DNA from 4 places in the Lactobacillus sp. B4007 genome. Region 3 is predicted to be linked to each of the others. Evidence: predicted binding sites of a transcription regulator. Region 3 holds the regulator's gene; each other region holds the start of a gene.
What was found. The regulator HrcA, encoded in region 3, represses chaperone genes, less so after heat shock. The targets are predictions, from matches to a motif close to TTAGCACTCNNNNNNNNNGAGTGCTAA.
Positions count from the first base shown of each region.

Region 1: the regulator HrcA is predicted to act here: its motif matches at 3,775-3,801, upstream of clpP (ATP-dependent Clp endopeptidase proteolytic subunit ClpP).
Region 2: the regulator HrcA is predicted to act here: its motif matches at 6,402-6,428, upstream of J3U54_RS02620 (ATP-dependent Clp protease ATP-binding subunit).
Region 4: the regulator HrcA is predicted to act here: its motif matches at 2,032-2,058, upstream of J3U54_RS03620 (ATP-dependent Clp protease ATP-binding subunit).

Region 1 covers NZ_JAFNPA010000002.1:131,958-140,400, forward strand. The annotation lists gene J3U54_RS03850 (HdeD family acid-resistance protein) at 1-151, shown strand, start outside; gene rapZ (RNase adapter RapZ) at 249-1,127, shown strand; gene J3U54_RS03860 (gluconeogenesis factor YvcK family protein) at 1,132-2,166, shown strand; gene whiA (DNA-binding protein WhiA) at 2,170-3,105, shown strand; gene clpP (ATP-dependent Clp endopeptidase proteolytic subunit ClpP) at 3,158-3,742, opposite strand; gene J3U54_RS03875 (GW dipeptide domain-containing protein) at 3,915-5,681, shown strand; gene J3U54_RS03880 (Fur family transcriptional regulator) at 5,709-6,161, opposite strand; partial or broken gene J3U54_RS03885 (SH3-like domain-containing protein) at 6,410-7,937, shown strand; gene J3U54_RS03890 (APC family permease) at 8,112-8,443, opposite strand, start outside.
Region 2 covers NZ_JAFNPA010000001.1:541,940-550,382, forward strand. The annotation lists gene J3U54_RS02600 (glycoside-pentoside-hexuronide (GPH):cation symporter) at 1-668, opposite strand, end outside; gene J3U54_RS02605 (LacI family DNA-binding transcriptional regulator) at 827-1,846, shown strand; gene J3U54_RS02610 (nucleoside triphosphate pyrophosphohydrolase) at 1,932-2,231, opposite strand; gene J3U54_RS02615 (branched-chain amino acid aminotransferase) at 2,925-3,947, opposite strand; gene J3U54_RS02620 (ATP-dependent Clp protease ATP-binding subunit) at 4,263-6,365, opposite strand; gene J3U54_RS02625 (ATP-binding cassette domain-containing protein) at 6,586-8,443, opposite strand, start outside.
Region 3 covers NZ_JAFNPA010000003.1:229,377-237,819, reverse strand. The annotation lists gene dnaK (molecular chaperone DnaK) at 1-1,588, opposite strand, end outside; gene grpE (nucleotide exchange factor GrpE) at 1,607-2,200, opposite strand; gene hrcA (heat-inducible transcriptional repressor HrcA) at 2,213-3,262, opposite strand; gene ribF (riboflavin biosynthesis protein RibF) at 3,402-4,334, opposite strand; gene truB (tRNA pseudouridine(55) synthase TruB) at 4,356-5,249, opposite strand; gene J3U54_RS06330 (ribosome-binding factor A) at 5,292-5,654, opposite strand; gene infB (translation initiation factor IF-2) at 5,673-8,318, opposite strand; gene J3U54_RS06320 (ribosomal L7Ae/L30e/S12e/Gadd45 family protein) at 8,323-8,443, opposite strand, start outside.
Region 4 covers NZ_JAFNPA010000002.1:78,010-86,452, forward strand. The annotation lists gene J3U54_RS03620 (ATP-dependent Clp protease ATP-binding subunit) at 1-1,990, opposite strand, end outside; gene J3U54_RS03625 (hypothetical protein) at 2,159-2,341, shown strand; gene J3U54_RS03630 (phosphocarrier protein HPr) at 2,454-2,720, shown strand; gene ptsP (phosphoenolpyruvate--protein phosphotransferase) at 2,720-4,453, shown strand; gene spxA (transcriptional regulator SpxA) at 4,660-5,058, shown strand; gene J3U54_RS03645 (adaptor protein MecA) at 5,167-5,880, shown strand; gene J3U54_RS03650 (competence protein CoiA family protein) at 5,954-6,802, shown strand; gene J3U54_RS03655 (DsbA family protein) at 6,788-7,423, opposite strand; gene J3U54_RS03660 (CYTH domain-containing protein) at 7,518-8,141, opposite strand.

The DNA of each region.
Region 1 (8,443 bases), on a different contig from region 3:
TAATATTATTTTGAATATTTTCGGATTATTAATCGCAATTAGTTTAATGTTTAACCCAGCATTGTCAGCTTTAACGTTAATCTGGCTGGTTTCATTATGGCTATTGATTTTCGGAATAGGTGAAGTAATTGCGGCATTTGCTCGTAGATAAAAAAGACAAAGAAAAAGTTCCTAACGGACTTTTTTTTTGCCCAGAAAAGTTATGAAACACCCGGTATGTTATAATTATATCAATAGGGGGATAGCGTATGTCTGTCAATAAAAAACAATTATTAATCGTTACAGGTATGAGTGGTGCGGGTAAAACGGTGGCCTCGCATGCACTTGAAGATATGGGCTATTTCGTTGTAGATAATTTGCCACCAACGCTTCTTTCCAGTTTTTGGGATTTAATCGTTAATTCAGATGACTTTAAAAAGGTGGCAGTTGTCGTTGATCTTAGAATTAAAAATTTTTACAAGGATTTGTTAAACGAAGTAAACTCACTTGAAGATAATAGTAGCGTTCAAACAAGGATTGTTTTTTTAGATGCCTCAGATGATACCCTTGTTGCCCGCTATAAAGAAACAAGAAGAGTTCCACCACTTGCTCGAAGTGGTAGACTTCTTGATGCAATTATCGAGGAGCGTCGAATATTAACGGGAATAAAAAATCGGGCCAATGATATTATTGACACTTCTAATTTGAAGCCCAAAGAGCTTAAGCAGAAACTTTTTGATGAGTTTAGTGGTAAGGCAAAACAACCATTTTCGATTGAAGTCCTGTCCTTTGGTTTTAAGTATGGTATGCCAATCGATGCGGATATCGTTATGGATGTTCGTTTTTTGCCCAATCCGTTTTATATTCCTGAATTGCGACCGTTTACTGGTTTAGATAAGCGTGTTGCCAAATATGTAATGGAAAAAAACGAAACAAAAGTCTTTTACAAGAAGTTATTAGATTTACTGGAAACAGCTGTGCCCGGATATATTAAAGAAGGCAAGGGTAAATTAACAATTGCGATTGGTTGTACTGGTGGTCAGCATCGGAGCGTCGCAATTGCCCAGCAGCTTGCTCATGATTTATCCCAAAATTATTCAGTTGATATTACACACCGCGAAATTAGTCGTTACACTAGAAAAAGGTGAAAAAATGACCTATGAAGGTTCTAAAATAATTAGAGTTACTAAAAGCAGAAGACCACAAATCGTTGTTATTGGTGGCGGTACTGGCTTACCAGTAGTTTTAAACGCCTTAAAGGATCAAAATGCGCAGATTACTGCCATCGTTACTGTATCGGATGATGGTGGCTCGTCTGGTTCAATTAGAAACTTTATTAACGTTGTTCCACCTGGTGATATAAGAAATGTTTTAGTTTCATTAAGTGATATTCCTCAGGAAGAAAAAGATATTTTTCAATATCGGTTTGATTCATCAGATTCATTTTTCTCCGGGCACGCGATTGGTAATTTAATTATCGCAGCGTTAAATGAAATGCATGGCAATATTTTTGATGCCGTACAATCTTTATCACGTATGATGCGAGTTGATGGTCATGTTTTCCCAGCTTCAAATGAACCCTTAACACTAAATGCTGAATTTATTGATGGCACAGTTCAAGCAGGGGAAAAGGAGATAACTAATAAAGATAAACGGATTAAGCGTGTTTGGGTAACCGATACAAATTCTACTTCTGAGCCAGAAGCCGTTTCGCCTGTTTTAGAGGCCATAATGCAGGCTGATGCCGTAGTTCTGGGACCGGGAAGTTTGTTTACTTCAATTTTGCCGAACCTAATGATTCCGAATTTAGGTGAGGCTGTAAAGAAAACGCAAGCTGAAGTTATTTATATTTGTAATATTATGACTCAGCTTGGTGAAACAGATCATTTCTCTGATTGTGACCATGTATCTGTAATTAATAATCATCTTGGCGGTCATTATATTAATACAACATTGGTTAATGGGGCCAAGATTGATATGTCAAAATTTGACCCGGATGATTATGATGCTTATATTGAGCCGGTTAAAAATGATTATGCTGGCTTAAGGCAGCAAGGGTGCCGCGTTATTACCGATGATTTTATTGATCAACGAAGTGGCCTTGTTTTTCACGATGGGCAAAAAGTGGCTAAAGAAATTATTAATCGGGCGTTTGCGGCAATGTCCCGCAGAAAGAGAATGGATTAGTTAATGGCAAGCTATGCGAGCAAGGTAAAAAAGGAGTTAACGTCGCTACCAATTCATCCTGAGCATGCAAAAGCTGAGTTAGCGGCATTTTTACGAATGAACGGCGTGTTAAACTTTCATGATCACATGTTTAGCCTTGATATTACAACCGAAAATCCCGCAATTGCGCGTCGCATTTTTTCTTTAATTAAAACTGCATATAAGGTCGAACCATTATTAATAGTTTCACGAAAAATGAAGCTTAAGAAAAATAATCAGTACTTGGTTAGACTGCAAAATCACGTTAAGGAAATTCTGACAAATTTGGAAATTTTAACTCCCGAGGCAGGATTAATTACCCGTATTCCCAAAAGAATTATTAATTCGCGTGAAGGTGCTATGTCTTATTTGCGAGGTGCTTTTTTGGCCAGTGGCAGCGTTAATAACCCTGAAACAAGTCGTTACCACCTTGAAATCTATTCTGCTTATGAGGATCATAATAATGATCTGCTTAAGCTGATGAATCATTATTTTAAGCTTAATGCGAAAACAACTAAGCGGCGGCGGGGTTATATCGTCTACTTAAAAGAAGCTGAAAAAATTGGTGATTTTTTACATATAACTGGTGCAATTAATGCCATGCTTTCTTTTGAGGATCTCAGAATAATGCGTGATATGCGGAATTCAGTTAACCGATTGGTTAATTGTGATACGGCTAATTTGAAAAAAACGGCAACGGCTGCCGCTAAACAAGTTGAAGACATTGAGCTGATTGATAATAAAATTGGCTTAGAAAACATTCCCGAAAAATTACAGGGAATAGCCCGTCTGCGATTACAGAACCCGGAACTTTCTTTAAAAGAAGTAGCCGAAAAAGTACCAGATGGACCGATTTCGAAGTCGGGCGCTAATCATCGGTTTGCCAAACTGCATGAGATGGCTGAAACATTAAATGAATAACAAAAAGAGCTTTGAAAATTATTCAAAGCTCTTTTAATTTGGCTGTATTCAACTATTTCTTCTGGTTAACCATAATTTCGTCAATCAAACCATAATCTTTTGCTTCTTCAGCAGTCAAGTAGTTGTCACGTTCAGTATCCTTTTGGATCTTTTCTAGTGGTTGACCAGTTGTCTCGTGTAAAATCTTATTGATCTTTTCACGACTCTTTAAGATCTCATTGGCTGCAATTTGAATATCAGTTTGTTGACCTTGTGCGCCACCCAAAGGTTGGTGAATCAAGACAGTTGAGTTTGGCAAAGCAAAACGCTTACCCTTAGCTCCACTGGTTAAAAGAATTGATGCCATTGATGCAGCCATTCCAATTGCAATGGTTGAAACATCTGATTTGATAAAGTTCATGGTGTCCATGATTGCCAAACCAGAAGTAATTACTCCACCTGGTGAATTAATGTATAGTGAAATGTCCTTTGTGTTGTCTTGGGCATCAAGGAATAATAATTGGGCAATAATTGAATTGGCCATATCATCATTAATCTCACCACTAAGCATAATAATTCGATCTTTTAACAAGCGTGAATATATGTCATAAGCACGCTCACCACGGGCAGTTTGTTCAATAACTGTAGGTACAAGCATATTTCTACCTCCTGAATTAAAATTCATATCTATTAGCACTCTAATAAGTACAGTGCTAATTAAATCACTTACATCAAAACCTGTCAATGAAAGTGTATTAATTTTGTATTCTAAGTTACAACATTCTTATTATATAATACGAAGAGTAAACTAAATTTTTGGAGGAATAATTTTGAAGCTTATTAAAAAAATAGCAACAATGACGACAGCATTGATAGTCAGCTTACCAGCAACGACTGGATTGTGTGCAACTCCAGTTGTAGCTGATTCCAGTACTACGCAGCAAACACCGGCACAAAACAATTCTAATAAGAATTCTGTCTCTGATACAGTTGACAATAATGAAAATAATGGTGAAAGTGCTGACGATGACGATGGCAACGGTAATAGTAATACGGATGCAAAAACACCGACTAATCCGAAGAACCCTAATGATGGGGATAATGGCGATCAAGACAAAGAAAATAAAAAGAAGCCAAAGCAGATTATTACTGGTTATGCCATGATGACTAAAGTTGCCGGTAATAAGAATTATAAAGTTTGGCAAGACGTTAAAAACGGTAAGGTTGTCAAAAAAGTTGCTGACGGCATCAATTTTCAATACAATCACATTCAATCTGACCAATTGATTGAAACAAAGAAATACCGCTACTGGCGAATTTATGTTGACGGTCGTAAGGTCGGCTATGTCAATGAAAATTATTTTGCAAGAAATGAAATTGCTGTCCCTAAAACAGTCACTTTAGTTCGTAATGATGGCTATGAATTTCCTACAAGAGATGCTATTTCCTATGCAACTAACTATATGGGAACAGTAATTGACAATGATAATGTCAAGGTGTCGCGTGATGCTATACCATGTGCTACTCCAAAAACTTATAAAGTAAAATATACATATGGTAAAGCTACTGCTACTGTTAAAGTTACTGTTAGAAAGAGTACTAAAGAGGGAATTGCCGACCCAGACGTAACTAACAGTTTACCAGCTCAACCAGGTACTAATGATCACCAAGCATGGAAAACACACTATGGTTCTTCAGTAAATTATGTTAGTCCAACTGAATATTCACCGGAAACTGAAAAACACACTTTGACAAGTGGTAATTTAACGCTGAAGACTAAGTTCTATCAACCAGTTTTACTCAGTGTCAAAGATCCTAGTGATGATAATATTAACCGTGTAGGTCATATCCCAGAAGGCGTTACTGTGTCAAAGGGATGGGCATACACTAGTTTATTAAGCCATACATATTTAAGATCAGGACACATTGTGGGTTATGATTTAAATAAACTAACTAGTCCTTATAACGCCCAATACTTACTCGATATGTCTCAAAAGGATTTTAACAATTATGTAAAACACGTTAAAGTTAGTCCTTATATTCCAATTGGACATGGTCAAGCCATGGGTTCAAGTGACAAATATATCTATGTTTTGAACAATGATAATACTTTGAAAGAGAGCAGCGATTCTGAAGAATTATTACAAATTCGGAAGAGTGATATGCAAATTAATAAGATTTGGACCGTTAAGACTTGGGTTGGTGACCAAGACAATCCACGTTACTTCCATAACGGTGTTGTGATGAATGATTATGAAATGTATACTGTTTATCACGATGTTAAGAATAATCGCTATGAATATTGGCAATTAACTCGTACTGGTGACAACTGGTATCCAAAATTAGTTGGAAAAACAGATGGTAATTTTGTTAATAACAACTCTCCTGTTCAAGGATTTACCTACGATCCTGAACATAAGAACTTCTATCTTGCCTTTAATGATTTAATCTTTAAGATCGGTCGTGACGGCACATTAAAAGATCATTATTCATTTGATACAGGCCGCGAGATTGAAGGAATTTCGGTCAATAACGGGCAATTATATGTTAATTTAGCTCAAAGAGCTGAATTGTTAGTAAGTATGAAAATCGATTAATTTGAATAAAGTAAAAAGCAAGAACAGTTAGTTCTTGCTTTTATTATTCTTTTTTTGACAATCCGGGCAAATACCAAAAATCTCCAAGTGACTTGCAGATGTAATAAAACCTGTTTGCTTTTCTGCCTCAGCGCGCATTCGATTTTCAACCGTTTCAAAATCTGGATAATAAACATCTGCAATCTTGCCACATTGTTTACAAATGATATGAAAATGGGGCTCGACAAAGTAGTCATAATGAAGAGAATCATCACTATTCTTAATTTCAATTACTATTCCTGCATCGACTAGTTTATTCAAAGTATTATAAACAGTAGCACGGTAAGTAGGTTCGTTACCACTGATTGCCTGAAAAATAGTACTAGCGGTGGGATGATTATGGTGCGACATTAAGTATTGTAAAATTTTTAAACGAGGCTTGGTAACCTTTAAATTATGTTGGCGCAATAAATTTTCTACTTCTGTTAAATGTTCCGACATGAAGATCATCTCCTCAGACTTTTTACACCTAGTTTAGCATTAAATTATAGAAAAAAGCTGATTCTACATAATCAGTTTAATTATTTTTTAGTTGACTGATCAAAATATTTGAGTTAATTCTAGCTCGTTATCAATGTGATTAGCAAATAAACAGTTTTTTTGCGCTAATTTGATTTAATAACTATTGCTTTAGTCATATAAAAGTGCAAAACTATACTTATAGTTTTATATAGATAGGTAAAAAGTAGATGAAGAAAAAGTTGAAGCATAATTTACTAATTGCCAGCGCTACAGTTGCAATTAGCTTATTTTTTGTGGGGAGTAATTCAAATATTCAGGCAAAAAACTACCATCAAGCTGTAACTAAGATCGCAGGAGATGGTAATTTTGCTGTCTATCATCGTGTATCCAAGAAATGGTCCAGCAGGTAAGTTTACCTCGACTAAATATTTTAAGCATGGCCAAATTCAGTCAAAGCAATCGTTAGCGACAAAAAAGGGGACATTTTGGAAAATTATCGTTGATGGTCATCCTGTAGGCTGGGTGAACCAAAACTTTTTTGCAAGAAATGAAATTTCTGTGGCCAAAAAAGTTAGTTTAGTCCAAAATAGTGATTTTTCATTTAAGACCCGGGATGCAATTAATTATGTGACTGATAGTGCTGGTACTGCCGTTAATACTGGTAAAGTAAGTGTATCAAAAGCAAGCGTTAGTTCTGCAACCCCTGGTAAGACTACTATTGAATATCAATATGGTAAGGCTAAGGCTAGTGTAGATGTAACCGTGCGTGATGATAAAAATGAAGGTATCAGTCGAGCAGCTTTAACACCTAAGAACGGTCCAAAAGAAGTAGCAACATGGAAGGGTAGTTCAAAGTCATCTTCTAGAAACTGGAATGCTGCGCATCACTATACTTCAGAAACAAGAGCAAATACTTTTCGTGCAAATGGGTTAACCTTAAAAACCAAGTTGTTCTAACCACGATTTGTCAGCCTGGGATATCATGAAGCTGGTGATCAAATGGGCCAAGTAGGTGTAATACCTGAAGGTATTTCTGTTAATGGCTCTGACTTCACTGTTGCTCTATTTAAATCCAGTCATGATCAAAATGGTCATTTAGTGACTTACAATTTAAATCATGTTAACAAGTTTACTGCTCAAAATTTGGCAAATCTAAAATGGTCTACTTTTAAACGTTATGCCGCAAATATTAAAGTTAGCCCATACATCAAATTAGGCCACGGACAGGCTATTGGCTCTTCAGCTGATTATATTTATGTCATTGCTAATAATAATACTGCAAGCAATTCTAGTGCGTCAGAAGAGATTTTACAAATTCGTAAATCGGATATGAAGATTAATCAGATTTGGAGCTTTAGAATTTGGAGTGGAGCTTTCCCACGTTATATTCATAATGCTACGTTTGATGGTGATAATACCATGTACTGCTTATTCCATAATGGCGGCAACGGCTATTATGAATACTGGAAAGTAACCAGAAATGGTGATACTTGGACCCCAGAAGAAGTAGGAGCCACCAAGGGTAATTTTGTAAGTAATCATTCACCTGTTCAAGGTTTTACTTATGATTCGAACCGTAAGCAATTCTATATTGGGTTTAATGATTATATTTTCAGAGTTGACCAAAATGGTACGTATAAGAAAACTTATCATTTTAACGTTAAACGTGAGATTGAAGGATTATCAGCAGCTGGTAATAAACTTTACGTAGAATTTGCTCAACGTGGGGAATTAACTGCTGGTCAAATTAAATAAAAGCAAATCTAGCTAAGGTAGATTAATTAAAAACACACAATTCCTACTAACGAGAATTGTGTGTTTTATTTGTTAAAATGGTTTTTACTTAATCTTATTAAGACGGTATATTTACCGCGATATTAAAAAAGCCACCTATTAATAAGGTGGCTTTTAACTTGTTTAACTGATAGATTATGCTTTTGCATCTTGGTGATGCTTAATTGATGGCAAAATCATACCAAGTAATAATAATACAATTGGTGTTGCGATGTTTAAGCCTAAAGTAAATGGATCAGGTGAATACATTCCCATTAAGCAACATGCGATTGTGACAATCAGTCCCCAAACGCCAAGAGTGTATGCTAAGCATTGGTGCTTAGTCATTTCATAATTTTGACCGTTGTGGAATTTTTCTGCTTGCTTACGCAAAGCAATGTAAGCAATGAAGACCCATAAGTAACGCATTGGCATTACGATCGAGTTTAACTTAACTAATTGTGCCATGATTGCTTGAGCATTAGGCA
Region 2 (8,443 bases), on a different contig from region 3:
TTAACTGAGCTTTTAATTTTATCTGTATCTTCAATTTCATGTAAGTTTTTAAAAGGTATATATAAAATAAAGATTGCAGAAATACAATATAGACTCATCACAATAACAAAGCCTTTTTGCTGATTAGCTCCTCCCAGGATTTTAACTAAGGGTAGAGTTGCCACGCTAACAAAAGTTGCACCTAGAAAAGAAAAAACCATCCGAACTGTTGACATGTTAGTTCTTTCTACTGGGTCTCTAGTTAAATTAGGTAAAACTGATGAAATCGGGATATTAACCAAGCCATAGCAAATTGAAATGCCTAAATAAGTTATGTAAGCATAAATCAATTTGCCATTCATTGAAATATTTGGAACACAAAATAGCAGAACACCAAATATTGCTAGCGGAAATGAGCCAAAGAAAATGTAAGGTAAACTTTTTCCCCATCGCGAGTGTGTTTTATCGATAATTACTCCGGTAAACATATCTGCAAAACTATCAAATAGCCTTGTAACCATAATCATTGTACCAATTGCCGCGCTCGCAATTCCGGCAACATCGGTATAAAAAAACATCATATACAATGTCAAGACATTCCATACTAAGTTGCATGCAAAATCTGAAATGCCATAACTTAAACGTTCCTTCCACAACTGATGGGAAGTCGACTGAACTTTTTGTTTCACTTAAACTACTCTCCTTTTCATTATTGTAAACGTTATCAGTAAACGTTTACTTAAATAATATACTTAATATAAAAGGGTTTCAAGAAAAAATAAAATATTTTTAGTAAACGTTATCTATGAGTTATAATAGTATATATAAGTTATAAAGTAGGGTAATTATGAACCAAAATCAGCCTAATATTAAAGATGTAGCAGCCAAGGCTGGCGTTTCAATAGCTACAGTTTCACGTGTATTAAATAATAAAAGAGGTTTTTCACAATCTACTTATGATAAGGTGCAAATTGCAATGGAAGAGCTCGGTTACCAACCCAATCGAGTCGCACAAGCATTAAAGTCCGAATCAATGAAAATGATTGCTCTTAGTGTACCTTTTATTTGGCATCCCTTTTATGCCGAGTTTGCTTACTATATAGAAGCTGACTTGCAGAACCGTGGTTACGGGATGCTTCTGTCTAATAATCAAAGTGATCCTTCTAGTGAGCAAAAGTTCCTTAAAATGGCTCAAGAAAATAAAGTCGATGGTATTATAGGCATTACTTATAATGATATTGTTCCTTATTTATCAACAAATATTCCTTTTGTTAGTATTGATAGATTCTTTGATACTTCAGAATATCCGACTGTTGCTACAATCACTTCTGATAATTTTCATGGCGGCGAAATTGCTGCACATGAATTAATTCAAAGAGGAGCAAAAAAATTAGCTTTTGTTGGAACATATGCTAATTATCCAAATGGTTCATTAAACCGAAAAAAAGGATTTTTAGAAGTAATTGAGCACAATCAGATTCCGTATCAGATTTTTGAATGTAGCGAAACAGACCCTCAGGCACCTTTATTATTAGATAGGGTCATTAATAATCTAGATACAATTGATGGGATATTCGCTGTTAACGACGAAACAGCTTATCAACTACTATTTAAATTGAAAAATTATGCTATAAAAATTCCTGATGAATTACAGATAATTGGATATGACGGTTTTCAAATTATGCCAAATATTACTCCAAGTTTATCTTCAATTGTTCAACCAGTAAAAGAAATAGCAAGAGTAGCAGTTGATGATCTTATTAAACTAATTGAACACGATTCAAATATTTCACACAACACAACTATTCCTGTTTCTTTTCGAGCAGCTCAGACTACCAAAAACCTATCTCAGCCTAAATTTTTATAATAAATAAAAAACATCAATTTTATAGAAATTAAAATTCTAATTTGCTATATAAAATTGATGTTCTTTTTTACAAGAAGTTTTTATATTACTTTTTAGTTTCCATTTCAATAAATTCAGTAAAGCCACCCTTTTCAGCTCGTTTTTGACCAACTATTTTTAGAAACTCCTCTTGGCTAACACCCTTAAACTTCAAATAGGCCCTGATAACTTCATAAACATCGCCTAGCTCTTCAACCAAATTAGTCTCACTTGTTGCGTTGACAACTTCTCCAGTTTCTTCAATTAATTTTTTCTTTAGAGCTGGTTCAATTTCACTATGTGTAAGGTGACGATAATTAGCATCTTTAGCAAATTCAGGTATTTTATCTCTAACTAATTTTTTCATATTTATTTGCCTTCTCAGTTAAATAAGTTAATGTATAACATTATATTATTGTATAATTCAGAATGTCTTTACAACAAACAAAAAGATAATATACAATGATAGTTTACATTAAATATACCCGTTATTATCAATATACTAAATGGATAATTAATTAAACTGGTTTACAATTTCTTAGGTATATCAATTCCTTCATCATTTAGCTTTTGATTATCTATAATTTCGTTTTCACCAAATCCTTTTGCTAGTCATTTTGAGTTCCAGATATTTCTGTATTAATACAGCTTTTTCGCATTATATATCTTATAGTTAAAATAGTCTTTGCTGATAGTTATGCTTATCTTTGTATTCATATTTTTAAATACTCTATGTTTGGTATTGTGCAGATTTTTTAGTATTTAGTTAATAAATTCTTTTATATTATTCGAAATATCATTACTTTTACTTTTTTCATTAAACTAAAAATATGACTTATAACTGCAATTTCCTGTGGTATAGAATTTGGATTTAAAATGACTATGTTTACAGTATTTCTCATTAATTGCTGATAATCTTGGGAAGATTATATTGAGACATGGCTCGATTTATACACTTCCAGAATTTGAAAATTTCTTAGCTAAATTGGAACCATGCTTTTATTTACTGTTTCTTATCATACATTAAATTTAAAAATCAAGCTTTCAAATGTTTACTTTTTTAATCCAGTGTTTGTACCCAGCCCTCTGGGCCCTTCTTTTTACCGTATTGAATATCAACTAACTCATTGTACAGTTTAGTTGTCACCGGGCCGGTTTCTGTTTCACTGTAAATAACATGTTTTTTACCATTATAGGTAATGGAGCCCACCGGCGAAATAACAGCGGCTGTGCCCATCGCACCAGCTTCTTTCATCTTAAAAGCTTCTTCCAAGGTGATCTGGCGCTCAACCGGATTTAATCCCTGCTCCTTAGCAAGCTCTAACAAGGACCGTTTGGTAATTGAAATTAAAATCGATTTTGACTTAGGGGTAACAAATTGCCCTTCTTGGGTAATGCCATAAAAGTTAGCGCCACCAAACTCATCAACATATTTATGTTCACGTGGATCAAGGTACAAACAATCGGCATAGCCATTCTTATGCGCCTCAACCGACGGCAATAAACTGCTGGCATAGTTACCTGACGTTTTAGCTTGACCAGTTCCCGCATAAGCAGCACGGTCATAATCGCTGACAATATAGTCGGCTGGGTTCAAGCCCTTGATATAAGCCCCTACCGGAACGGCAAAAATGCGAAAAACGTATTCATCTGCAGCTTGAACACCCAAAACATTTGAGGTACCAACCATGAATGGACGTAAATAAAGAGTTGCGCCACTATCATATGGTGGCACAAATTCTTCATTCGCATGCACCACTTGCTTTACTGCCTCTACAAAACGGTCTTCAGGAAATGGTGGCATTGCCAAGCGCTGAGCTGACAAAGTAAAACGATGAGCGTTTTGATCTGGGCGAAACAAGTTGATTTTACCGTCCTCACGCCGGTAGGCTTTCAAACCTTCAAAAATCTCTTGGCCATAGTGCAGTACTTCTGCCCCTTCGGAAAGGGTAACGGTTGAATCCTCAACCAACTTTCCTTCTTGCCATTCGCCGTCTTTATATTTAGCTTCATAGCGATATGGTAAATCGCGATAAACGAAGCCTAAATTTTCCCAATCAAGATCTTCTACTCGTTGTTTCATAACAATCCACCCTTTATTACTCCTTATGTTACATAAACTAATAATAAATTATTAGCTTTTTAATTAATAGTTAATTGTTAACTAATTTAGACCATAAATTTAATGATGTCAATCCTTTATTGCACAAATTACCAAAATATCTTTTTGGCAAAAAAATAGTTAACTCTGCTTGAGTGTCACACGTGAAACAAGTAGCTCAATCAGTAGTTATATTAGGATAAAAGGCAAATAACCATTGGGCAGGAAAAAATTTAGACAAAAAAAGACTAGCTCCCGCGAAGTAGCGGAAACTAGTCCTCAATTATTGTTTAGCAATTAGTCCTTATTTTCTTTAGTTTCAGATTTAGTTTTATCGGTCTTATCAGCTTTTGGTGTGATAGTTAAAACTGCATCACCATTTAAGTAAACATGCTGGTCATCTGCAGTAAACTTAACTTCTTTGGTGTCAGGCTCCTTCATTAGCAATTTTGCAATTGGAGTTTCCAGATCTTGCTCAACTACCCGACGTAGTGGCCGTGCACCAAATTTCTTATCGTAACCTTTTTCTGCCAAGTAAGCTTTTGCTTCAGGGGAAATTTCTACTTTCACATCCCTCTTAGCTAAGACATGTGACATCTTCTTTAAGTAAATATCGATGATCTTAGTCATATCTTCTTCGGTCAGTGAATTGAACGGTACGATTGCATCAAGCCGGTTCAAAAACTCTGGTCTGAAGTAAGCTTCTAAGGCTTTGATCATTTTATCATGGTCGACCTTGCCATCCTTGAGTAAGTTATCAGAATACCCAGCATTTGAAGTCATGATCAATATTGTATCTTTAAATGAAACAGTTCTACCTTGGGCATCGGTTAAGCGACCATCATCCATAATTTGTAATAATGCGTTAAAGACTTGTGGATTAGCTTTTTCAATTTCGTCAAACAAAATTAAGCTATATGGTTGATGCCGTACTTTTTCGGTTAATTGTCCACCTTCACCGTAGCCAACATAGCCAGGTGCTGAACCAATTAGTTTATTAACTGCCATTTGGTCTTGGTATTCGGACATATCAAGTCTAATTAGGTGATTTTCACCGCCGAACAATTGAATTGCCAATTGTTTAGCCAGCTCAGTTTTACCAACACCAGTTGGACCAGTCAGTAGGAATGACCCAGTTGGACGATTGTTATCCTTGAATACTTGCTTACGGGCAATTGCATCAGTAATCACGTCAATTGCATTATCCTGATCAATAACGGCCTTCTTTAATTTAGCAGCTAAATCAAGGTTCTTTTGTCCCTCACTGGCATGAAGTTCGCTCATTGGAATCTTAGTTTTTGCTTCAATTAAAGCATAGATGTCTTGGTCGGTTACGCGTGGAGTTGCAGCATCATCAACGTGATCGGCTTTTTCACGTAACTCCTCAATCTTCTTCTTCAAATCACTAGCTTTATTGTAGTCCTCATTTTTAGCGGCCTCTTCTTTTTCCTTTTCAAGACTAGCAATTCTCTTTTTAATTGATGCTTCATCACTAGGAATAGTGTCAAGACCCTTCTTAGCACCAGCTTCGTCCATTAAGTCAATTGCCTTATCTGGCAAATAGCGGCCCTGAATGTAGCGTTGTGATAATTCAACGGCTAAGCGTAAAGCACTGTCACTGTATTTAACGTGGTGATAGTCTTCATACTTTTTCTTTAGACCCTCTAAAATTTTAACCGTTACATCAGCGGATGGCTCTGGAACTTGTACTGGTTGGAAACGACGTGCCAAAGCAGCATCATTTTCAATTCGACGGTATTCTCCTGTTGTCGTTGCACCGATTAAGTTCAAGTCACCACTAGCCAGAGCTGGTTTCAAAATGTTAGCAGCATCGCCACTATTATTTTCAGAATCAGTTGAACCTGCACCAACAATGTTATGAATTTCATCAATGAATAAGATGATGTTTGGATTCTTTTTAGCTTCGTCAATTACCTTCTTCAGGCGCTCTTCGAAACTACCACGAAGGCTAGAACCCGCAACCATATCATTAATGTTAATTGCAATAATATGCTTATCTTTCATCTTGTCAGGAACATCACCTGAAGCAATCTTTTGTGCTAAGCCCTCAACAATCGCGGTTTTACCAACACCTGCAGGTCCGACTAAAACCGGATTATTCTTTTTACGTCTGCTTAAAATTTCAATTACTTCTTGGATTTGTTCATCACGACCAATTACAGGATCGTATTTATTGTTTTTAGCTTGCTCAACTAAGTCAACGCCAATTGGTTTTTCCTTTTTTGGTTGACCAGGCATTTGACCGTTCTGGTTCATGCCTTGTGGAGAAATATTCATGCTCGAATAGTGAACTGGAATCGAGCCATTATCATCATTGTTAAAGAAAGAATTATTTAATTCGCTAAATAGATTGTCAAATTCGTTATCAAAATATGCCATACATATACACCCCTTTAATAGGTTTAAATTTTGTAATTAGCACTCGACGTTGTCGACTGCTAACTGCTTACATATAATATTGTAGCAGGTTATCCACAGAATGCAACCCTTTTTGCTTACTTTTCCACATTTTTTTGCTTAACTTGTGAATTATTCCTTTTTTAACTAAAAAACCTTGATAAATCAACTTTATTGTTGTTATCAAGGTTTAATAATTATGCTATTTTTGATATAAATTCATGTGTTCAGCCAAATATTTGGCGGTTAAACTATCCTTTTTGTGCGATATATCCACAGGCTGCCCACATGCAACAATTTTTCCTCCCTGCAATCCACCGCGTGGACCCATGTCAATCATATAATCACTATTAGCCATAATATCCAGATCATGAGTAATCGTGATAATCGTTGCCTTCTGCTTCAGTAATTTTTGAAAAACAGCTAGCAAGGTTCTAACATCGTGTGGATGAAGACCAACTGTTGGCTCATCAAAGACAAAGAGACTGCCTTTTTGCCGCCGGTGGAGATGACTAGTCAATTTTAGCCGCTGTGCTTCTCCGCCTGACAACGCAGGTGTTGATTCACCTAAATGCAGGTATCCTAGCCCCATATCATGCAAAGTAGTAATTGTTTTTTCAATCTTAGGCTCATCCCTGAATAACTGTTCTTTCAAAGCATCGTCAACCGAATAATCAAGCACGTCTGCAATACTCAGTCCATGCCATTTTACACGCAAGACGTCTTGGTTAAACCGGTGACCGCCACAAACCGAACAAGTCTCAACCATATCGGGCAAATACTGAATATCAAGTGAAATCGCTCCGGTACCACCACATGCCGGACACGCACCTTCTTTATTATTGTAGGAAAAATGCCCTGCCTTATACTTTAGCTTTTGAGCTAACGGCTGGCGGGCAAATAATTTGCGCAAATTATCCATAATATCAGTATAAGTAGCAACCGTAGAACGCTGATTTTTGCCAACCGGCGAGGAATCAACGCTAATAACGTTTTTGATTCCGCCGCTAGTCAAATCTTTTACCCAGCTTGGACCATCTACCTGTTTTTCTTGCGCCTTTAATGCGGGAATGAGCGAATCAAGAATTAACGTTGTTTTGCCTGCTCCAGAAAAACCCGTAACTGCAGTCAACCGCCCAACCGGAATTTGCGTGTGAACATTTTGTAAATTAAAGCGGCCTTTGACAGTAAACTTAATTGTGCCTTCACTAAAAATCTTCTTTGCATCCACCTGCGGCCGCACATAGAGCGGAGCTGTTCCTTTTAAATACGGACCAATTAGAGATTCTGGCTTCTGCGCAATTTCTTTTGGCGAACCTTCAGCAATTATTTGACCGCCCTGCGAACCTGATCCCGGACCAATTTCAATAATCCAGTCAGCAGCACTTATAATTGAAGTTTCATGATCAACGACGACTAATGAATTGCCTTGATTGACCAGTTCGTGAAAAACCTCAATTAACCCAGCAACATTATCTGGGTGCAGTCCCACAGATGGTTCATCCAGCACATAAAGTACTCCTGTAGTTTCTGTCCGCAAGGTGCGCCCCAATTGAATTCGCTGCAATTCACCAGTTGAAAGACTATTAGCCTGACGAGCTAAGCTCAAGTAATCTAACCCTAATTTTAGTAGGGGCTTAACCTGATGCAGCAATTCACCCGTCAGATTTTGCGCTAAAGCTTGCATATCATCTGGCAGCCAGGCTGCGATTTCTTTCATATAATCGTCAAGTTCACCAAGCGTAAGTTGTTCTGCTTCAACAATATTTTTTCCAGCTACCAATTGACTCCAGCGACTTGGGTCAATCCGGTGCCCATGACAGCGCGGACAGGTTTTAAAACGGTAAAAAGAATTAATCCGTTCCAGTCCACGCTCTGATTTCGTAGTTTTGCGTGAATTAGCCACAGCATTATAGGCATTTTCATATAAGGCATCGAGATGATAAACTCGGCCCGTTGAAGTAGGCAAATCCACCGGCACCTTACGTTCCTTGCCGTGTAAAACAATTTCCTTTTCTGCTTTAGTCAAGTCCTTGTACGGTACGTCTGTCCGGACACCA
Region 3 (8,443 bases):
CTGATACCTTGTCTTTGACTTCATCTAAGGTCTTTTCAGTTGAGAAGATTAATTGGTCAACCTCATTGCGAAGATCGACTTCTTCCTTCTTCTTTTTATCCTCTTCAGCATGTTCTTCAGCTTCTTTTTGCATCTTTTGAATTTCTTCATCAGATAAGCCGGAAGAACTCTTAATAGTAATCTTTTGTTCTTTTCCAGTACCCATATCCTTAGCAGATACATTAACGATACCATTCTTATCGATATCAAATGTAACTTGGATTTGTGGTACACCACGAGGAGCAGCAGGAATGTCAGTTAACTCAAAGCGACCTAAAGTCTTGTCATCAGCTGCCATTGGACGTTCACCTTGTAAAACATGGACATCTACTGCTGGCTGATTATCAGCTGCAGTTGAGAAAATTTGACTCTTTGAAGTTGGAATTGTGGTGTTCTTCTCAATTAATTTAGTGAAGACGCCACCCATTGTTTCAATCCCTAATGAAAGTGGTGTAACATCAAGTAATACGACATCTTTAACGTCACCAGAGATAACCCCACCTTGAATAGCAGCACCTAAAGCTACAGCTTCATCTGGGTTGATTGAATGGTCAGGTTCCTTACCAGCCCATTTTTTAACTGCTTCTTGAACAGCAGGTATACGAGTTGAACCACCGTTTAAAATAACTTTATCAATATCGCCAACAGTTAAATCGGCATCCTTCAACGCATTATCAAATGGGATCTTGGTACGATCAACTAAATCAGCAGTCAATTCATCAAACTTAGCACGAGTTAAGTCAGCTTCAAGGTGAAGAGGACCAGACTCACCAGCAGAAATGAACGGAAGAGAAATATGAGTTGATGATACACCTGATAAATCTTTCTTAGCTTTTTCAGCAGCATCCTTTAACCGTTGTAAAGCCATCTTGTCTTTAGAAAGGTCAACGCCATTTTCATCTTTAAAGTTCTTGATAAGCCAGTCAATAATCTTATTATCAAAGTCATCCCCACCAAGGTGAGTATCACCGTTAGTCGAAAGAACTTGGAAGACGCCGTCACCTAGTTGCAATACGGAAACATCAAATGTACCACCACCAAGGTCGTAAACTAATACTTTCTCGTCTTCAGCATCTTTATCAAGACCGTAAGCAAGTGATGATGCAGTAGGCTCATTGATGATCCGTTTAACTTCTAAACCGGCAATCTTACCAGCGTCCTTAGTAGCTTGACGTTGTGCATCGTTGAAGTATGCAGGTACGGTGATAACTGCTTCCGTAACTTTTTCACCTAAATAATCTTCAGAAAACTTCTTGATGTATTGTAAAATCATGGCAGAAATTTCTTGTGGAGTATAAGACTTATCGCCAATTTTTACCTTGTAATCAGTCTCACCCATATGACGCTTAATTGATGAAATTGTGTTAGGATTCGTGATTGCTTGTCTCTTAGCAACTTCACCTACTTGAATTTCACCATCTTTAAATGCGACAACGGATGGAGTGGTACGGTTACCTTCTGGGTTAGTAATAATCTTTGGTTCTTTACCCTCTAAAACTGCTACTGCTGAGTTAGTGGTTCCGAGGTCAATACCGATAACTTTTGACATTAATAATCTTCCTTTCAATTATTGTGCAACAACAACCATTGCTGGTCTTAGTGTACGATCTTTATATGAATATCCTTTTTGTAAAACTTGAACAACGTGATCTTTTTGTTCATCATTTTCAGCTTCTACAGTTTGTACTGCTTGATGTAAATTAGGATCAAATTTAGCTCCCTCAGCTTCAATTTCACTGATACCATGATCCTTCATCGCCTTAATCAAAGAATCCAAAGTCATTTGGACACCCTTTTTAAGTTGTTTAGAAGCTTCATCATCTACTTTAGTATTCAAGGCACGTTCAAGGTTATCCATTGCTGGTAGAACATCCTTTGCTAAAGATTGTGATTCATACTTGATTAATTGTGCACGCTCATTATTGTAGCGATTTTGCATATTTTGCATTTCCGCTTGACTACGAAGGAATTTGTCCTCCAAGTCTTTCTTTTCTTCTTGAGCTTTGACTAAATTTTCCGCAAGCTTTTTTTCTGCGGATTTTTGATCTTTGTGTTCGTCAGCCTTAGTACTTACTTTGCTTTTTTCATCTTTTTTAGCTTTTTCTGTTTGACTTTTATCTTTGGCCAAATCTTTTTCGCTAACATATTTTTCCTTACTCACGGCTAACCTCCTTTATTTAAACCTACCATAATATTCAAGTAGTTTCTTAGCCAATTCATTTCTAAAGTATTCCAAAAGGCCAATAACTTGTGAATATGGCATATTATTCGGGCCAAGTAAAGCAATTATGCCCTTGCCATGGGAGCCAACGCTATACTCTGCCGTAAGCAGACTATAATCTCTTAACAAATCATTTGACAATTCAGAACCCAAACTTACACGTACCGGATATTTTCCACCATCTGAATTAGTCTTGTCATCAACAAAATTAGAAATCAAATCATTGTGATCAATCAATTCATATAGTGAACGCAAGCTAGAAACATCATCAAACGAACTATTATTCAATAAGTTGATTTGACCATCAACATACATCTGCTCACTAGCAGCATCGTTAATAACATCTTCAACTAAATCAATTAGTTCGCTTACATGATTACTCGTTAGCTTTTTACCCAAGGTCTGATTAAGCAAGGTAGGAGTTATCTCACTTAAAGCTTTTCCTACGAGTTCATCGTTAATCATCCGCACAGCTTTTTCTACTTCATCACCGTGAACATTATAAGGTAAGCTGTAAACTTGGCTATGGACGTTACCATCACTAGTTACCAAGATAGCCATAATTTGGCGATTAAATAACGGTACGATTCGAAAGCCAGTGATAGTTAAATCACTATTTTCGGGTCCCTCTGCAAAAGCAGTGTAATTAGTCAAGTCAGAAAGAATTTTGGCAGCTTCCTGTACAATCTCGTTGACTTGGTGAAAAGGCTGATCTAATTGACTAACAATTTTCTGGTAAACAGACGACGGGATTTGAAGAGGTTCAAGTAAATTATCTAAGTAATACCGATACCCTTCAGTAGACGGTACGCGTCCACTTGAAAGGTGTGTTTTCTCAAGTAATCCCTTGTCTTCCAAAGCAGCCATTTCATTACGAATAGTTGCACTCGAAACTTTAATTGGCAACTGATTCATGACCGTTTTAGATCCAACCGGTTCATGCGTTTGCGTAAAATCATTAATAATTGTCTTTAAAATTAATTCTTGACGTTCGGTCAACATAAAAATCGCCCTCACTTTTAGCACTCATACTTATCAGGTGCTAACAATTATTATGATACTAGTTTTTAGCAGAATGTCAAGTCGAGTGCTAAACTTTTTTATGACAAAATGCAGTTTTCTAATTAACCGGAAAAATTTATTAGTTTCTCTGGGCAAAATAAGCCTTTATTTCAGCTTCATCTTGTTTCATCTGCATTTTTAGCTCGTTCAAGTTAGCAAACTTAATCTCACCACGTGTATACTTGTACCATTTTATAACCATGTCCTCGTCATAAGCTTCTTCATTAAATCCAAATAAATTAGATTCAATAAAAATCCTCTTATTATCATTAATAGTTACATTATAGCCAACACTGGTCATTGAGTCATACCATTGACCCTTAATTTTAGTTCGGGTTGCATACACGCCAACCTTTGGCACCACTTTGTTAGTATCCCATACTAGATTAGCTGTAGGAAAGCCCAATTTATGTCCATTACGCAGACCATGACCTACTGTCCCAGACATAACATATGGCGCACCCAAAAGTTTTTGTGCTAAGTCCATCTGACCAGCAGTAATTGCCTTTTTAATTTCCGTCGAGCCAATCTTTTGACCATCATAAGATTGTTTCGGAACATCAATTATTTCAAATCTGCCTCTAGCAAATTTAGGAAAATTTTTCATATTAGCAATATCTTTAGGACCATAAGTATAATCAAAGCCAGCCACTACCGTGTCAGCACCCAGTTTGACGACAATGTTATCAACAAATTCTTGTGCAGTTAACTGGCAAAATTGCTCATTAAAATGCATGACCAATAAATAGTCGACACCAAGTTTTTGCATTTTATAGGCTTTTTCACCTAAATTATCTATATAGGTAACTTGTGAATTTTGGTAAACCTCTTTAGGATGACGGTCAAAGGTCATTACAACCAAGGGCAAGTGCTTGTCGTCTGCCTTTTTTTTGGCAATTTTAATTAACTGTTGGTGTCCGAGATGGACGCCATCAAAAAAACCAAGCGCTAAGATAATATTAGTTGAAAATAGCTTTTCGCCGATGGGGTAAGTTAAATGGATAATGTGCACGATAAATAACCTTCATTTCACCTATTCGTTTTGTAACAGCATCAAATCAGGGCGATAAACAGCATCATCCTTTTGATAGATTGCTTTAACGCTATTATTGTACCTTAATGCAACCTTTTTTGCATTCGTTTTCAAAGGGATTGAATTGCCATTTTTTACTTTTAGCCATTGACCACTAGTTAAATCGCAAGTTTCATAGTCCTTAAAAAAGGCACCAATTGGTTGAATAAAGTTGATCACTTCATCAGGATGAGCAATAATTTGATCAAGTTTAACCGCTTGATCAATGGTAAAACCAGAACTTGCAGTCCGGCGTAATGTTTTCATCACGGCTGGAACCCCGAGCCGGGTGCCTAAGTCATTAACAAGGGATCTTACATATGTACCTTTACTACATTCAATTTGAAAATCAAATTCTTGAAAACCGGTTTTTGAATCAAATACCGGTTCAGACATAGTATCATAGGCAAAAATTTGCACTTGCCTTTTTGGCCGTTCTACTTCGATACCCTCACGAGCGTATTCATATAGATGCTTACCGTTAACCCGGACAGCTGAATAAATTGGTGGTACCTGTTCAATTTGACCAACGAATTTCTGCATTTGCTGTTCAATTTCTTCTTTTGCAATCGGATCAGTCAACTTTTGACTTTTGAGAACCTTACCACTTATATCATAGCTATCAGTAGCATAGCCTAAAATAGCTGTTCCCACATATTTCTTATTTTGCGTATGCATTAATTCAATTAACTTGGTAGCCTGACCAATTGCTATTGGCAAAACACCAGTTACATCGGGATCCAAAGTACCAGCATGACCCATTTTCCTAATATGAAGGGCTTTGCGTAAATGGTAGACGACGTCAGCACTGGTCATGCCTTTGTCTTTATCAACCACTAAAATTCCATTTATCATTTTACCTTACCCACTAAAAAAGCGCCCAACAGCGCTTTTTGGTTAATTATTTCGATCTTCATCTTGCTTTTTAACTTCAGCAATTAGTCGATCAATTTTACTACCATATTTTACTGAATTGTCTCGCTTGAAAATTAATTCAGGCACTTTATAAACTGTTAAAATTTGACCAAGCAAATGACGCATCATGCCCTTTGCTTTTTCAAGTCCTGCAGCAGCTTCTTCTTCCTTTTTTGGATTTTCAGAAAGAATGCTGTAGTAAACAGTTGCATACGACAAATCATTAGTACATTCAACTGCAGTAATTGTAACATCGCTTACGCGTGGATCACGAATATTTTTCCGCAGAATTTTGGTTAATTCACGGAGGATCTCTCCTTCAACACGACCTACTCTGTGTTTCATGTTTTCCTCCCCGTCAAACTAGTTAGGCTTAACTTCTTGCTGTTCAACTGCTTCTAATTCATCACCAATTTTAATGTCATTATAGCCTTCAATTGTCAAACCACAGTCAAAACCTTGCTTAACAATTTTAGCATCATCCTTAAATCGCTTAAGTGAAGCAACTTTACCGTTATAAATGACCACACCGTCACGAATTAAGTTGACATCAGAATCGCGTGTGATGTAACCTGAGTCAACAAAAGCACCGGCAATAGTTCCAACTTTAGAAACTTTCCAAGTTTCACGAACTGTTAAGTTGCCGACAACCTTGTCCTCGTATGTTGGTTCAAGCATTCCTTGCATAGCTGCCTTAACATCATCAATCGCCTTGTAAATAATACTATATAAGCGAATATCGACACCATCAGCCTCAGCTTGCGACTTAGCAGTTGCCGTTGGTCGAACATTAAAGCCGATGATGAAGGCATTGGAAGCACCAGCCAATGTGACATCAGATTCATTAACGGCACCTACGCCTGCGTGAATAATGTTAACGCGAACGCCTTCTACCTCAATCTTTTCTAGAGATTGTTGCAAAGCTTCTGTCGAACCTTGAACATCTGCCTTTAAGACAACATCGACTTCCTTCATATTCTCTTTCTTCATTGTGTCAAACAAATTATCAAGAGTAACATGAGTAACATTTTCACGTGATTGTTGTAATGCTTGTTGAGCTCTTTGCTCACCAACACTTCGAGCAGTCTTTTCGTCATCAAAGACAACGATCTTATCGGCTGATTCAGGAACATCATTCAAACCAGTAATTTCAACTGGCATTGAAGGTGTTGCCTTTTCAACCTGCCGACCACGATCATTGGTCATTACCCGAACACGACCAAACCGGTTACCAACAACAATTGGATCACCTGTATGAAGCGTACCTTGTTGAATTAACAAGTCGGCAACTGGACCACGTCCACGAGACAACCGAGCTTCAATAACAGTACCGATAGCTTTTTGTTTTGGATCAGCCTTTAATTCCATCACATCAGCTTGAAGTAAAATCATTTGCAATAATTCATCAACATTTTCACCAGTTTTGGCAGAAATATTAACAAAAATGGTATCGCCACCGTAATCTTCCGGAATAAGATTATACTTCATCAATTGCTCAGTAACATGTTGTGGGTTGGCGCCTGGAGCATCCATTTTATTGATTGCAACAATGATTGGAACTTTAGCGCTTTTAGCATGATCAATCGCTTCAATTGTTTGTGGCATTACACCGTCATCTGCAGCTACAACCAAAACAACAATATCAGTAATCTCTGCACCACGTTCACGCATATTTGAAAAGGCCGCATGTCCAGGGGTATCCAAGAAGGTAATCAAATGATTATCAATTCTAACCTGATATGCACCAATCTTTTGCGTAATACCGCCAGCTTCATGGTCGGTAACATGAGTATGACGTAAACGATCAAGTAAAGTCGTCTTTCCGTGGTCAACGTGACCCATGATTGTTACTACAGGTGGACGCTTAATCTGATGCTTAGATTCCTTAGAGGCTTCCATTCTCTTATTGTATAAGTTATCAATATCAGACATGTCCTCATGAACTTTTTCTTCAGCATTAATTCCGTATTCAGCCGCTACTAGTTCAATTGCGTCCTTATCCAAAGATTGATTTTGATTAGTCATTACACCAAGCATGAATAACTTTTTAACAATTTCTGCTGGTTCACGATGAAGAATTTTACCCAAATCTTGTGCATTCATCCCAACTTCATAAACTAAAGTTTCTGGTAATGGACGCTCTTTTCTTTGAGTTGGCTGCTTTTTCGGCATTTGTTCATATTGCCGTTTCTTATTCTTGCGCTTACGCTTCTCTTGGTGCTTAGAATAAGTATTGTTGTTATTGCCAAATGCTTGATTCTTTCCTTTGCGACCTGGTTTACCATTATTACGTGAATTATGGCCATTACCACGATGCTTTTCTTCTTTGGCAGGCTCTGGAACAGAGTTATTGTCGATAGCCTTTGGCCGCTCTGAAGTAGCAGTTTGGTTTTGCTTCATTCTAGCTGGCGAAGGCTTAATAATTTTAGGACCGGTCACTTTAGGAGCAGAAGTTTCAACTTTGTTTACTTTAACAACTTCTTGCTTCTTGGCACTGGTTTCTTCCTTAGTTTCTTGTGGTTTACTTGTATTATTCTTATAAGACTGACGAGCCTTTTCAGTTTGACGATTCAGCGTACTCTCTTCAACTCTCTGTTTTTGTTTTAATTGTTTCAAAAGATCTTGTGCAGCGGGTTTCTGTGTTCTTGTGGATTGTTCTTGGTTAGAACGTTGCTGTGAATGATCTTGCTCTTTGCGATTGCGGTTATTTGAACGGTGGTTATTACTGTGCCAATTGTTCTTATTACTTTTACCGTCTTCATGGTTTTTCTCATTTTTACGAATAGAAGTAATAGAAATCTTAATCTTGCCACTCTTTTTAGCGGCCTTTTCTTGTTTTTTGGCGGGAGTGGGTTTACGAAAACTAACCTTTAACTGATTCACTTGTGAATCCTCTAGTGATGACATATGATTTTTTACATCAAAGCCAAGGTCTTTCGCCTTATTGACCACATCTTTATTATCGATGCCTAAATCTTTTGCAATTTCATAGATTCTTTTCTTAGCCATCAAATCACACTCCTTCATTTATCTTTTGTATTAACGCTTTGCAAAAACCTGTATCAGTAATCCCCAATACCTTACGGTTTTTACCTATTGCATGCGATATCTCGCTACTGCTGAATTCAGAAATG
Region 4 (8,443 bases), on a different contig from region 3:
CATCATCGGTAACAGTAATTTGCATTCCTTGATTCTTAACCATACTGTTAACTTCATTTAGCATTAAGTTAACAATCTTGATTAAGTCTTCCTTAGATAATTCATTAAATTCAATGACATCATCTAGCCGGTTTAAAAATTCTGGTTTGAAGAATTGGCTCATTGAATTTCTAGCGGAGTCGGGATGTTCACTAGAATTTTCAGCAGCAAATCCGACACTGGTTTGTTTAATTCCTTGACCAGCATTAGACGTCATAATAATGATGGTATCTTTAAAGGAAACCGTCCGTCCTTGTGAATCAGTTAAACGGCCATCATCCAAAATTTGCAAGAATAAGTTCATCACTGAAGGATCGGCTTTTTCAATTTCGTCTAATAAAATTAAACTATAAGGATTGCGCCGAACTCGTTCCGTTAGTTGACCTGCTTCTTCATAACCAACATAGCCAGGTGCTGATCCAATTAATTTCGAAACTGAGTATGACTCCATATATTCAGACATATCAAAACGAATCATAGCGTCTTCTGAACCAAACATTTGCTTGGCGAGTTGCTTAGCAAGCTCAGTTTTACCTACACCCGTTGGACCAATAAAGAGAAATGAACCGATAGGGCGGCCGGACTTGTTAAAGCCGATTCGATTTCTGCGAATTGCGCGGGCAACCTTATCAACTGCCTTATCTTGACCAATTACATGTGCTTTTAAGTTTGAAGCAAGATTTTGTAGTTGGCTTTCTTCTTGTTTTTGTAAGTCGCCAACAGGGATGCCTGTTTTTTCTTCGACAATTTTGTTCATGATCTTGCTAGTAATAATTGGTGACTTATCAGGATCGACTTTTTGATCTTTCATCTTATTGTATTTTTCGATTTGATCACGATAATAAGCAGCTTTTTCGTAGTCCTCATTTTTAAGAGAATCCTGCTTTAATTGCTGTGCAGCATCAATTCGTTCCTTCATTTTATCTTTATCAACATAAGGAATTGTCAAATTCATGCGAGAACCAGTTTCATCAAGTAAGTCGATAGCCTTGTCTGGCAAGAATCTATCTTGAATATAGCGCTCAGATAATTCAGCAGCAGCTTTGATTGCATCATCCGTGTAGTGAACATGGTGATAGTCTTCGTAGCGCTTTTGAATTCCTTTTAAGATTTGAATAGTCTCCGCTACTGATGGTTCCTTAACATCAACGGGTTGGAACCGCCGAGCTAAAGCGGAATCTTTCTCAATTTCACGGTATTCTTTTAAGGTTGTTGCACCAACAAGCTGCAAGTCACCACGAGCCAGTGCGGGTTTAATAATATTTCCAGCGTCCATTCCACCTTCAGCATTACCAGCGCCAACAATTTCATGAATCTCATCAATAAATAAAATGATGTCATCGTGATCTTGCAGTTCCTTAATAAGTTGCTGCATGCGCTGTTCAAATTGGCCACGAATCCCGGTGCCTTGAACAAGTGACACAACATTTAATGAAATGATTCGTTTATCTTGTAATTTGGCTGGTACTGAACCGTCCACAATTTGTTGGGCCAAGCCCTCTACGACAGCAGTCTTACCAACACCAGCCTCACCAATTAAGACCGGGTTATTTTTGGTTCTTCTGTTTAAAATTTCAATGACACGCGCAATTTCTTTATCGCGACCAATGACGGGATCAATTTTACCTTTTTTCGCTAATGCAGTTAAATCAGTACCGTATTGATCAAGTAGTGAGCGCCCATTTCCACCGTTATTTGGATTACCAGGATTACCTGGGTTCATTCCAGGATTGTTAGGATTGCCATTCATTCTGTTATTGCCGTTACTAAAGTTAAATAAATCGTTAAAATCGCCAAAGAAACCATTATTATCATTACTCATATTAATATTTCCTTGTTGTTGAAGTTCTTGATAGCATTGTTGACATAAATTAATTTCGCGGCTTTGCCCATTAACCTTTGCAAAAAGGTGAATTGAGGCAGGTCGCTTTTGACAGTTTTGACAAAGCATTATGTTATACCGCCTTTCTTTTCAATGATTAAATTATATAATTAGCACTCGCAATAATCAAGTGCTAAAACTTAAAACCTTTTTTGTCTACATGGTAAATATGCTAAAATAAGCTTTAGCAATTTTTTTGCTAAGGATGGAATATGTTTTATAGAAACGGTGGTAAATTTGGATTATCAAAAAATTCTGGAGCAGTTAGCAAATGGTGAATTGGATCATTATGAAGTTAAACCCGAAGAAGCATTTGATTTTCAAGCTGCTTTAAGATCTTTTGGTAAAAGGCAAAAGTTAACTGGAAAAGCCTTGCGAGGGGGTAAAATAGTTTACACGCGATCAAAGTCTGAACTTTAATGATGTAAACTGTTACATTTATGTTGAATAATTCACAAAAAAATGATAACCTAATACAAGAATAGGTATTTACTACCGGTTTGATTTTTTCAATTCAAAGGAGATATTTATAATGGAAAAACGCGCTTTTCATGTTATTGCAGAAACAGGTATTCATGCTCGTCCAGCAACTTTGTTAGTTCAAGCTGCTTCAAAGTTTGGTTCAGACATTAACCTTGAATACAATGGTAAGTCAGTTAACCTAAAGTCGATCATGGGCGTTATGTCACTTGGTGTTGGTAAGAATGCCGATGTTACTATTAGTGCTGATGGTGATGACGAAAAGGACGCAATTGCTGCTATTACAGAAACAATGAAAAAAGAGGGTTTGGCTGAATAATGACCAAGACATTAAAAGGAATTGCTGCAAGTGATGGTATTGCTGTAGCACCAGCCTATCTCTTGGTTGAACCTGATCTTACTTATACAAAGACGACAATTAGCGACGTTGACAGTGAATTGGCTCGCTACAAAAAAGCAATTGAAGTTTCAACTGCAGAAGTTGAGCAAATTCGCGACAGCGCTAAAAAGAGCTTAGGTGAAGATGAAGCCCAAGTCTTTGAAGCACATTTGATGATTTTGAATGACCCTGAATTTACGGGTGCAATTGAAAATGAAATCAAGGAGCAAAAGATCAACAGCGAAGCTGCGTTAGATGAAACTGCTCAGAAATTTATTACAATTTTTGAAGGAATGACTGATAACGCATATATGCAACAACGTGCTGCAGATGTTCGTGATGTTTCTAAGCGGATTATGGCGCACTTGCTTAAAAAGGAATTGCCTAATCCTGCTTCAATTGATCATGAAGTTATCGTTGTTGCACACGATTTAACTCCAAGTGATACTGCGCAATTAAACAAAAAGTTTGTCAAAGGTTTTGTAACTGATATTGGTGGTCGGACTGCTCACTCAGCAATCATGGCTCGTTCATTAGAATTACCTGCTGTTGTCGGTACTGATTCTATTACTAAAGACGTGACTAATGGTCAAAATATAGTTGTTGATGGTTTGAACGGTGACGCTGTAATTGAACCAACTGATGAACAAGTAGCTGATTACAAGAAGAAGAGTGATGCTTTCTTAAAGCAAAAAGCTGAATGGGAAAAATTAAAGAATGAACCTTCAGTAACTGCTGACGGGAAGAAATTTACGATTGCTGCTAACATTGGTACTCCAAATGATATGGCTGGTGTAAATGCCAATGGTGCTGAAGCTGTTGGTTTATACAGAACAGAATTTTTGTACATGGATTCTAAAGATTTTCCAACTGAGGAAGATCAATTCGAAGCTTATAAAGAAGTTATCGAAGGAATGCATGGCAAGCAAGTCATTATCAGAACCATGGATATCGGTGGTGACAAGCACCTCGATTACTGGGACTTACCTGAAGAAATGAACCCATTCTTGGGAGTACGTGCAATTAGACTGTCATTGCAAAATGAGGAAATCTTCCGAACACAGTTACGTGCTTTATTGCGTGCATCAGCATTCGGTAAGCTCGGAATTATGTTCCCAATGATTGGTACTTTAGCTGAATTGCGTAAAGCTAAGTCAATTTTGGCTGAAGAAAAAGATAAATTAACTAAGAAGGGCGTAAAGGTTGGCGAAAATCTTGAAGTAGGAATGATGATTGAAGTTCCTGCTGCTGCAGTTTTAGCTGATCAATTTGCCAAGGAAGTTGATTTCTTCTCAATTGGTACTAATGATTTGATTCAATACACAATGGCTGCTGATCGTGGAAATGATAATGTTTCTTACCTGTATCAACCTGCCAATCCTTCAGTATTACGCTTAATTAAGCACACAATTGATGCTGCTCATGAAAATGGTATTTGGTGTGGCATGTGTGGTGAAGCTGCTGGCGACAACACAATGTTCCCAATCTTGCTTTCAATGGGACTTGATGAGTATTCAATGAGTGCTACTTCGATTCTGCGAATCAGAAGTTTAATGAAGAAACTTGACACTGAGGACATTAAGGAATTAGCTAATAAAGCATGTTTTGTTTCAGAAACTGCTGAAGAAAACGAGAAATTAGTTGACGAATTAATGAAAAAAGTGAATAATTAATTATGAAGAATGAAAGGGTCGCATTAATAAATATTAATGGGCCCTTTTCGTTTTCTTTAACTTTTCTTGGTAAAAAATTCACAGTTTATTCACTTTTACAAGTTAACATCGTATAATATATAATATTACGAATATTGCTTACAAAAAGGAAGTAATATGATATAATAAAAGTATTCAAACAATGTGTTCAAAGGAGCGTGAATCACATGGTAAATTTATACATATCTCCGAGTTGTACCTCATGTCGTAAAGCCAAGGCTTGGCTAAGAAAGCATAATATTGATTTTAAGGAAAGAAATATATTTTCTGAACCTTTAACAAAAGAGGAACTTATTCAGATTTTACGAATGACTGAGAACGGTACAGAGGAAATTATTTCTACACGTTCCAGAGCATTTCAACAATTAAAAGTTAATTTAGATGATTTGTCGATTGATCATCTACTTGATTTAGTGGAAAAGAATCCAAGTCTTCTAAGACGACCGATTATTATGGATGATCGTCGACTTCAGGTTGGATACAATGAAGACGAAATTAGACGGTTCTTGCCAAGAAAAGTACGGCGTCTTGAACTTGAAGAGATGCAAAAAATTGCTGACTTATAGTAGGTTAAGTAATGAAGAAAAAAGCGTTGGTTTTTTAAACTAACGCTTTTATTTTATTCGTAAAATACGCTACAATATAACAAAGGATCTGATGGAGGTGAAGAACTCATGCAAGTAGAACATATTAATGAAAATACTATCCGCGTGAGGATTAATAAAGCCGAGTTAGAAAACCGCGGTTTAAAAGTTCTAGATTTGCTGGGCGATAAAGATAAGATCCAACAATTCTTTTATTCAATTTTGGATGAAATTGATACTGACCATTCGTTTAGTCAAGATGCTCCCGTTACTTTTCAGGTAATGCCGAATAATGGTGGGTTAGACTTATTGATTACTAAGACTACTGAAAAGGATCGTGACAAGCTATCTAAGCTGTTTGAAAACGACTTTGGTTATTTGAAAAAAAGCAAAATTACTGACTCACGGCGCTCATTTTTTGATTTAGAAGATGATGACGCAAATAGTGCTGACACAAACGATTCTAATAAGCCAAAAGTTAAAAAAGCTTTTTGGAAGTTGCAGAAAAAACAAGCTTACAGTTTTAATGACTTTAATGAAGTAACGGAACTTGCAGATAGCTTATCAGCCAGTGATCTTTCTTCAAGCCTTTATTTTGAACGTGGGTTGTTTTATCTTGATTTAGCATTTACAGATGAAAATTACGTTGAAATTAAACCAGAAGATGCTTGGATTATTGCTAACGAATACGGTACAAAAGTAAAAGCGACTGATATGGCTCGGGTTAGAACAACGGGTAAGTGTTTAATTGAACGTGATGCCCTTGGACAGTTACGTCATTATTTTAGCCATTTGAAGCACTAATAATTTATTTGAATAAAAAGTAAAAGGCAAGTGAATCTTGCTTTTTTTGCGTACTTAATAATGGGTGAAAATTATGTATGCAGCTTTTTGGAATAATAAATTAGTGACCGCAATTGATGAAGCAGAAAAAGTGAAAAATGCACTAGTTAAAAAGAAAAAAAATCATTATTTTTGTCCGCATTGCTCTCAAGAAGTGCAGTTAGTGGTAAAGGCTGGTACTGCTTATTTTAGGCATCAACCAGGAGAGGTTAATTTGGCTGGAGAAAAAGATGAGCATGCACGAAGTAAGAACCTACTAAAAATTGCTCTTATGCAGGCAAAATTCAGTGCGCAAACAGAGGTAACTTTGGCTTCTGGTCAACTAAGGGCAGACGTTTTAGCAAGTCCCAGGTTGGCATTTGAAGTCCAATGTGCGCCTTTAAGCGAAGCAGAATTTAATCATCGCCATCTCTTATACAGGCAAAATGGAATTAAAGATATTTGGCTAGTAGGCAAACGGCATTATTTAACGCGAGAAATAAAAAAGTCACAACTCATTTTCTTTCGTGAAAATAAGTTGTGGCATAATTATTATTTTGAAATTAACCCTTATAAAAAAATTTTACGGTTAAAGTTTAACGTCCAACGTGAGCCTTTAACTAACCGTATCCAGTATCAGTCAACGAATTTTGCTTTAAGTAAAAGTGGACTACGGCAATTATGGCACTTTCAGCCCCAATTAATCACTTATAACGTTAACCCGCGAGCACAAAAAAGCTACTTGCAAACACAAATAATGCAAAAAAGCACTAAAGGCTTGCGCATTGCTGCTCAACTTTACCAAAATCACCTGACAATTAATGATCTGCCTAATTGGGTTTATGAACGATTCAGACCAGTAAAGTCACCCGACAATATCACATTATTCTTACATCAAGCGTAAATGTCGTGTTGGGTAATAGCTATTTTCTTCTTTTGGTTCGTCAGGAATTTGATTACAAGCACTATTTTTGAAAAGTGCAATTAACTTATCATGAGCTACAATTCCTTCAAGTAAAATTCCGTTATAATTACCACTTTCATTAAAAATAATTGTTGTTGGTATATTCTTAACGTTAAATTTGCGGGCAAGATCTTTGTCTTGCTGAATGGAATCGTCAACGTATTTACTTATTTTAGAACTATTAATGCGATTAAAATCTAACCCTAAATCTAATGCTACTTGTTCAGGTAAATCCTGTGAGTAAATATTAAAATCGCCACTAACAGCTTTTTGTAAGCTAACTAAATAGCAACGTGCTTTTCTATTACCATATTCGAATTTAATTGCATGGTAATTACGTAATGCTTGATAAGAAGCCATTGTGTATTCCGGAATATCATTTATAATTTGTCCGCTAGTTTTTCTTCTAATGATGTCTTCTTTAATGACTTTCGAATTCGTAACGGGAATAAAATGAAAGCAGGAATTTATGTTGAGTTCGTCAATTGCGTCCTTGATTAATACTTCCGTATCATAACAATATAAACCAATGGGATTGACAAAAAGAAATATCTCAAACATGATCAGGCTCCTCCATAACTTGATTAATCTTGATTATTTAATTAAATATAACTCTACCAAATATCTATCCTATAACCAAAAAATATACTTTCACTTACATTTTACCACGATGTTTGAAAGCGCGTGCAATTTTTGCTTGGTTTGTATTAGAAAAGTTTTGCACGATATGATACTTATCTTTTAATTTTGCTAAAACCGCTTTAATTAGCTCAGGATCAGGATTTTCAATTTCTAATTCATAATCCTGATAACCGTCAGGGTATTGGCTTTTGTCAAAAGTTAACTCGCAATCTTGCGGACCAACTGCCAAAATTCGCTTGGTCTTACTGTATGTTTGGAGATGCAATTGACTAGCAGCAGCGAGATGACTTTGTAAAAAATGACCAACATTTCCACTGAAAGAAATTTCTTGCCGCTGAGCACTTTGCTTTATAAGATTTTGGGCTTGTTCAAGTGGCAGTGAATCATTAATCTCTGTTGCCTCATGAAATTTTTGTTGGACTGGGTTTTGATGCGGAACTTTGAGTGTTTGTTCCGCACTATTATCAAAGAGCCGGATCCGGCAGCTGATATTATTATCCTTTAGTAAGCCATTGTTTGTGTCAAAGTAATAATTTTCCTGGGTAAAGCAGGTTTTGATATTAAAATCACCACATAGTTGTTGGTAAACTTGTTCAGGCAAAATTATTTTAGCTTCGATTTCATTATTTTTTGACATCCGACTATCCTTTTCTTTTCATAAATATTGATCAAGGCTTGATTTTACGTTAAAACGTAATTTAGTTTTAACAAAAGATAGGCCCTTATCAAAAGGTGCATTTTCATGTATCTATTATCAGATTTGAAAAAGTACAGGCGTGTTAAGCATCGTTTAGCTCAGCTTGCATTGTCAAAAACACGTAGTCTGTTTACTCTTATTATAATGCATCAATGCTTACCATTTTGTACCTTTTTTACTTTAATAGTCAAAAAATTGGTTTGAAAAATAATAAAAAGGGACGATTAGGACTAATTTTTTGA